Linked DNA regions of Aromatoleum petrolei. The protein of the gene in region 1 interacts with the protein of each later gene in a pairwise test. Links are inferred from orthologs where the notes say so. Each region holds a gene or a part of one and is shown on either strand. Other genes may lie near its edges.

Evidence for each region.
Region 2: the proteins of dnaA (region 1) and ToN1_RS08395 interact in binary tests that used the Escherichia coli proteins (3 or more experiments, as listed by UniProt). The link is inferred for Aromatoleum petrolei from one-to-one orthologs.

The regions. Positions count from the first base shown.
Region 1 is NZ_CP059560.1:2,706,812-2,711,282, forward strand. What follows is about bases 1-2,866. They hold dnaA (chromosomal replication initiator protein DnaA), read right to left. Parts: upstream 2,215-2,866; coding sequence 787-2,214; downstream 1-786. Other genes in these bases: dnaN (DNA polymerase III subunit beta), read right to left, coding at 1-718; rpmH (50S ribosomal protein L34), read left to right, coding at 2,515-2,649; rnpA (ribonuclease P protein component), read left to right, coding at 2,588-2,866. Also shown: more of rnpA, read left to right, coding at 2,867-3,010; membrane protein insertion efficiency factor YidD, read left to right, coding at 3,010-3,219; membrane protein insertase YidC, read left to right, coding at 3,244-4,471. UniProt on the Escherichia coli protein: Plays an essential in the initiation and regulation of chromosomal replication. Binds in an ATP-dependent fashion to the origin of replication (oriC) to initiate formation of the DNA replication initiation complex once per cell cycle.
Region 2 is NZ_CP059560.1:1,829,339-1,832,090, reverse strand. It holds ToN1_RS08395 (phosphoheptose isomerase), read right to left. Parts: upstream 1,798-2,752; coding sequence 1,204-1,797; downstream 1-1,203. Other genes in the region: rsmI (16S rRNA (cytidine(1402)-2'-O)-methyltransferase), read left to right, coding at 2,374-2,752; ToN1_RS08390 (YraN family protein), read right to left, coding at 1,917-2,336; ToN1_RS08400 (BON domain-containing protein), read right to left, coding at 572-1,204; mpl (UDP-N-acetylmuramate:L-alanyl-gamma-D-glutamyl-meso-diaminopimelate ligase), read left to right, coding at 1-524. UniProt on the Escherichia coli protein: Required for the timely initiation of chromosomal replication via direct interactions with the DnaA initiator protein.

The DNA.
Region 1 (4,471 bases):
CGATGAGCTTGGAGACGAGCTCAATCGGGCCGAAGCGGAACACCACCTGATTGCCGGCGAGGACGACTTCGAGCGGGTCCTCGCTGTCGGCGAGCTGGCGCGCGAGCTCCATGACCGTCTTGCGCGGCAGGATGACCTCGGTGCGCGGCACTTCGGCCTCGAGCGGGCTGGAGGCGAAGGCGAGGCGATGGCCGTCGGTGGCGACCATGCGCAGTTCCTTACCGTCGGCGATCAGCAGCAGACCATTGAGATAGTAGCGGATGTCCTGCTGCGCCATCGCGTAGGCGACCTGGGCGAGCTGGCGCTTGAAGCTCTTCTGGCTGATGCTGAAGCGCGTGGCGTCGCCGTCGGGCAGGTTCATGCGCGGGTAGTCGGCGGCGGGCAGGGTCTGCAACGCGAAGCGGCTGCGCCCGGCCTTCACCGTGAGGCGCTTGTCGTCGAGCGTGAGCACCACTTCGCCGGCGGAGGGCAGCGCGCGCAGGATGTCCTGCAGCTTCTTCGCGGCGACGGTGATGTTGGCGTCCTCGCCGCCGATGTGTCCGCCCGTGGTCGTGCGGATCTGGATCTCGATGTCGGTGGCGAGCAGGGTGAGCTGGTCGCCGTGCTTCTCGATCAGCACGTTCGACAGGATCGGCAGGGTGTGGCGCTTTTCGACGATGCCGGCGACCGACTGCAGCGGGGCGAGGAGCGCATCGCGGGTGGTGGTGAGCAGAAGCATGGCGTCAGGATCTTCCGTTTGAAGTTATTCCGTTTGTCCGGGCAAGGAAGCGGTGCGGCGCGGCACACTCATCCGCGCAGCACCTGCGTCAGCACGTGCACGTCGTGGTTGAGCTGCTGGTCCGCGAGGCGCAGGTCCGCGATCGTGCGGCAGGCGTGCAGCACGGTGGTGTGGTCGCGTCCGCCGAAGGCCTCGCCGATCGCCGGCAGCGACATCGGCGTGAGGTCCTTGGCGAGCCACATCGCGACCTGGCGAGGGCGGGCGATCACGCGCGTGCGCTTCTTGGAGTGCATGTCGGCGACCTTGATCTTGTAGTAGTCGGCGACCGTCTTCTGGATATGCTCGATGGTGAGCTGGCGGTTGTGCGCGTTGAGCAGATCCTTGAGCGCGTCCTTCGCCACCTCGAGCGAGATGCCGCGGCCGTGGAAGCGCGCGAAGGCGACGACCTTGTTGAGCGCGCCTTCGAGCTCGCGCACGTTGGAGCGCAGGTTCTTGGCGATCAGGAAGGCGACGTCGTCGGTGAGCTCGACGCGCAGCGCCTCGGCCTTCTTCTGCAGGATCGCGACGCGCATCTCGAGCTCGGGCGGCTCGATCTGCACCGTGAGGCCCCAGTCGAAGCGGGAGATCAGGCGATCTTCCAGGCCCTGGATGTCCTTGGGATAGGTGTCGCAGGTGATGACGATCTGCTTCCTCGCCTCGGTGAGCGCGTTGAAGGCGTGGAAGAACTCTTCCTGCGTGCGGTTCTTGTTGTTGAAGAACTGGATGTCGTCGATCAGCAGCAGGTCGAGCGAGCGGTAGTAGCGCTTGAACGCGTCGAAGCTCTTCTGCTGGTAGGCGCGCACGACGTCGGCGTAGTAATCCTCGACGTGCACGTAGCGGATCACCGCGCGCGGGTTGCGCTTGTACACGGCGTTGCCGATGGCGTGCACGAGGTGGGTCTTGCCGAGGCCGACGCCGCCATAGACGAACAGCGGGTTGTAGGACGTGCCGGGGTTCTGCGCGACCTGCATCGCGGCGGCGCGGGCGAGGTCGTTGGCGCGGCCGGTGACCAGGGTGTCGAAGGTGAAATCGGGGTTGAGACGCGTCTTCTCGTAGGCGAGATCGGCCGAACTCGCGGTGGGTTCGGGCTCGGCGCGCACGATGATCGCGGGCGCGGCGACCGGCGCTGGGGCGACGTTCGCGGCCGTCTTCTCGGCGGCGACCGGCATCACCGGTGCCACCGTGCGGGGGGCGGCGCGCGTGTTGCCGGCTTCGGACATCACGAGCTCGAGCGGCATCGGGCCGCCGTGGAACTCCTCGCCGAGCTCGGCGATGCGCTTGAGATAGCGTTCGCGCACCCACTGCATGACGAAGCGGTTGGGCGCGAACAGGCGCAGTGACGGTTCGTCGCTCGTGCCGGCCTCCGCACTTAGCGTCTTGATCCAGGTGTTGAACTGCTGCGGCGGCAGTTCACTTTCAAGGCGCGACAGGCAGAAGGACCAGAAATCTTGACTCACGGACTCGAAGGCTAGGGCTTGTGACACGATTTCCAATAACGCCTCGTTCCGGCCGGCCGCTGCGATGGAAGGCAGCGACAAGGAGCAACGATGGCGCGAGTGTGTTTCGGGGGCATCCCGGCTGCCGGTGGCGCGCGACGGGCCGTGATCGGCAGTGCGCGAAGGGCGGGCGGGAAAGGAAACGCTCGATTCTACCCCCGCACGTCAGAGTTATCCACAGCCTGGGGTAAAAATTGTGCTTGACAAACAGGGTATTATCCAATTAAATCCGCGGTTTGACCCTTTCACTGGCCAACCGAAATGAAACGCACCTATCAGCCTTCCGTCGTCCGTCGCAAGCGCACCCATGGTTTCCTGGTCCGCATGAAGACCCGTGGCGGTCGCGCCGTCATCCGCGCTCGTCGCGCCAAGGGCCGTCATCGCCTCGCCGTCTGAGGTGAGCAGCCCGTCGGGCGTTGATCAGAGATTCCTCAGCGCCTACAGATTACGCAAAACGGATGAGTATTCATCCGTTTTTGCTTTTCGGCGGGCGATCAAGGGACGCTTCTTCGTCGTTCATTATCGTCCCAACGAACTCGGCACGGCGCGCCTCGGCGTCGTGGTGGCGAAGAAGCTGGCGAAACGCGCCAACGTGCGCAACCTGGTGAAACGCATCGTGCGCGAACAGTTTCGCAAGATCCGTGCGGTACTCCCCCACCACGACCTGATCGTGCGCCTGCACGCGCCGGTCAGGGATGCGACGCGCGCGATGATCAACGAAGACATCGCGCAGCTCTTCGCGCGCCTGCGGCCATGATGAAGTCCCTGCTCCTCGGCCTGCTGCGCGTGTACAAATACGCGATCAGCCCGATGCTGGGGCGCAACTGCCGTTTTCACCCGAGTTGTTCCGAATACGCGGCCGAGGCCGTCCAGCGCCACGGCGCCCGCAAGGGCGGGTGGCTGGCACTCAAGCGGGTGGGCCGTTGCCACCCATTCCATCCGGGCGGGTATGATCCCGTTCCCTGACTCTTCCCAGAACATAAGAATCCGATGGACCAGCGTCGACTGATACTCTTCCTCATCTTCTCCTTCGCCGTGATCATGCTGTGGGACGGCTGGCAGAAGCACAATCGTCCCGCTCCCGCGCCGACTGCGGCGGTAGCCGAGCAGCAGGCGCCGGGTTCGTCCGTTCCCGGTGCGGTGCCGACGCCCAGCGCGAGCATGGCCGGTGTGTCGGCGGTGCCGGAAGCGCGTGGGGCGGTATCCAGCGCTCCGCGCGTGACGGTACGCACCGACGTGATGACCGCCGAGGTGTCCGCCGAAGGCGGCAGCATCGTTCGCCTTGAGCTCGCGCAGCACAAGTCCAAGGCCGACGTGTCGCGCAACTTCGTGCTGTTCGACGACGGCGCCGAGCACCTGTACGCCGCGCAGTCCGGCCTGATCGGTGAGGGCTTGCCGAACCACAAGACGGCGTTCGCACTGCCGGCCGGCGAGCAGGTGCTCAAGGACGGCCAGGACAGCCTGACGCTGCGCCTCGAGGCGCCCGAGCAGAACGGCGTGAAGGTCGCGAAGCTGATGACGTTCCATCGCGGCAGCTACCTCGTCGACGTGGCCTACGAGATCGTGAACGGTGGCGGTGCGCCGCTCAATGCGCACGCGTATTTCCAGATGACGCGCGACGGCAAGCCGGCGGAAGCGGTCGAAGGCTTCGGCGTGAACGTGTTCACCGGCCCCGCGTTCTACAGCGAGGCGGAGAAGTTCCAGAAGGTGAAGTTCGAGGAGATCGACAACGGCAAGGCGAAGTTCGTGAAGAAGGCGAACGACGGCTGGGTGGCGCTGGTGCAGCACTACTTCGTCAGCGCATGGCTGCCGCAGGAAGGGGTCGAGCGCGAGTTCTTCGCGCGCAAGGTCGGCGACGGCCTCTACTCGTCGGGCCTGATCCTGCCGGTCGCGGCCGTTGCGCCGGGCGACAAGGGCATGGTGGCGACGCGCCTGTATGCCGGTCCGCAGGAGCAGGACAAGCTCGAAGGCATCGCCAAGGGGCTCGATCTGGTGGTCGATTACGGCTGGCTGACGGTGATTGCGGCGCCGCTGTTCTGGGTCCTGTCGTGGTTCCACAAGCTGCTCGGCAACTGGGGCTGGGCGATCATCCTCGTCACCGTGCTGATCAAGGCGGCCTTCTTCCCGCTGTCGGCGGCGAGCTACAAGTCGATGGCCAAGATGCGCGTGCTGGGTCCGCGCATGCAGCGCCTGAAGGAGCTGTACGGCAACGACAAGG
Region 2 (2,752 bases), 880 kb from region 1 along the record:
GCAGCCACAATCGCAGCAATGCGCTGGCGGCCGTTGCGGCGGCACGCCATGTCGGCGTGACGCCGGCGCAGGCCATAGCCAGCCTCGCACGTTTCGAGGGGATCAAGCGCCGCATGGAAGTGCGTGGTCGGGTCAATGGCATCACCGTCTATGACGATTTTGCCCACCATCCGACAGCGATCGCGCTGACGGTCGAAGGCTTGCGCAAGCGCGAGACCGGGGGGCGGATCCTGGCGGTGCTCGAGCCGCGTTCCAATACGATGAAGCTGGGCGTGATGAAGAGTCGCCTGCCCGAAAGCCTGGCGCTGGCCGACCGTGTCTACTGCTATGCGAATGGTCTGGGATGGGATGCGAGCGAAGCGCTCGCGCCGCTGGGCGAGCGGGCCGGTGCCTTCGAAACGCTGGAAGAGCTGGTTGCGGCCGTCGTCGCCGAGGCGCGTCCCGGCGATCACGTACTGGTCATGAGCAACGGGGGCTTCGGCGGCGTGCACGAAAAGCTGCTCGCCGCGCTGCGCGCACGGTGATGCTCGGCGCTTGCGGGATAGAGTTTCGCAAGCGCTCGGGCCGGACCTCAGTCGTTCTTGCCTTCGAGCTGGCGCGCCTGCTGGTCGGTGATGTACTCGAACACCTTCACGACCTTGCGCACGCCGTCCGTGCGGCGGGCCACTTCCGTCGCGGCATCCGCCTCGCGGCGCGTCACGATGCCGAGCAGGAACACGGTGCCGGCCTCGGTCACGACCTTGACGTGGTTGGCGCTGAACTGCGCCGAATCGACGAAGCGCGCTTTCACCTTCGACGTGAGCAGCGAGTCATTGCCGCGCGAGGTCAGCGACGAGATGCCGGCCACCTGGATCTCATTGACGATGCCCTTGACGTTGGCGATGCCGCTGGCCACGCGCTCGGCTTCCGCGCGGTGAGCCTCGGTGGGGGCTTCGCCGGTGAGCAGAACGTTGCGGTTGAACGACGTCACGTTGATATGCACGGCATCGCCGAGACGGTCTTTCAGCGCGCTCGCGGTGCGCCACTCGATGCCTTCGTCCTCGACGTAGGCGCCCGAGGTGCGGCGGTCCGCGACCATCGCCGCGCCGGCCCCGACCCCGCCCGCGACGAGCGGAAAGCAGCCCTGCAGCAGCGGCAGTGTCGCCGCTGCGCCGAGGCCGAGAAGCAGGGTGCGCCGGCTGGCTTGAAGGGTCTTGTTGGTCATCAGTCTTCAACTCCGAGTAACAGACAATCGATGCCGTCGCACAGGCAGTGCAGGACAAGCAGATGAACTTCCTGGATGCGTGCCGTGCGGTCGGCGGGTACGCACAGGTGGATGTCGCCGTCGCCGAGCATGTCCCCCATCCTGCCGCCGCCCTTGCCGGTCAGCGCGATGACGCGCATCTCGCGCTCGTGGGCTGCCTCGATCGCCGCAATGACGTTGGGCGAGTTGCCGCTGGTCGAGATCGCAAGCAGCACGTCGCCCGACTGTCCCAGCGCACGCACCTGTTTCGAGAAGACCTGGTTGTAATCGTAATCGTTGGCGATCGAGGTCAGCGTCGAGGTGTCGGTCGTCAGCGCCACGGCGGCGAGCGGGGGGCGCTCCATCTCGAAGCGGTTGACCAGTTCGGCGGCGAAATGTTGCGCATCGGCAGCCGAGCCGCCATTGCCGCACGCGAGGATCTTGCCGTTGTTGAGCAGGCTGCCGGTCATGATCTCCACGGCTCCTGCGATCGGGGCCGCCAGCGCCTCCAGCGAGTCGAGCTTGGTGCGGGCGCTGTCTTCGAATTGTCGGGAGATGCGGTGAATCAGGTCCATGAGGGGCTCGGGTCACTTCTGTCGGGGGCAAAAGTCTAGCACGAGGCGAATGCCGGACCCGCCGTGCAGTGCTAGTGTGCCGCGCTGCGCGCTGCTGCGGCGGGTTGCTTTACAGACGCTTACCATGCATCGGCGTCGAACGCGCCGCGCAACCATTCCACCGTTGCTTCGTCGAGCGCGCTCATCAGCACCGCGTCGAAGCGGCAGGGGCGTTCAGCGAAGCGTCGGCCGGCGCCCGCGAGCCACCAGCGTGCGGCCAGCACGACACGCCGGCGCTTTGTCGCAGTGATGCTCGCCGCGGCGCCGCCGAAGCCCGGATTGCTGCGCAGGCGGACTTCGACGAATACCACGGTGCCGCGGTCCAGGCACACGAGATCCACTTCGCCGCCGCGGCAACGCACGTTGCGGGCGAGCGGGCTGAGGCCACGGCGCGCGAGGAAGCGCTCGGCCAGTTCCTCCCCGGCCTTGCCTCGCGCTTGCGTGCGAGACACCGGCCGCCCGACAATGCCTTCCCTTTTGCTGCGCTCCCCGATGTCCATGTCGACCAGTCCATCTCCGCTCTCAAGTACGCCGTCATTGTATGTGGTGGCGACGCCGCTCGGGAACCTCCAGGACATAAGCATCCGCGCGCAGGCTGTGCTGAGCGAGGTCGGTGCCATTGCCGCCGAGGATACGCGCCACAGCCAGCGCTTGCTCGACGCGTTGGGCATTCGTACCCGCCTTTTTCCGCTGCACGAGCACAACGAGCAGACCGCCGTCGGCCAGGTGATCCGGATGCTGGAGACGGGGCAGCACGTCGCGCTGATCAGCGATGCCGGCACGCCGGCGATCTCGGACCCCGGTGCGCGGGCGGTCGCGCGGGTCCGCGAGGCAGGCTTTCCGGTGGTGCCTGTGCCCGGCCCTTGTGCGGCCATCGCGGCGCTGTCCGCGTCCGGTTTCGTGGACGACGGTTTCC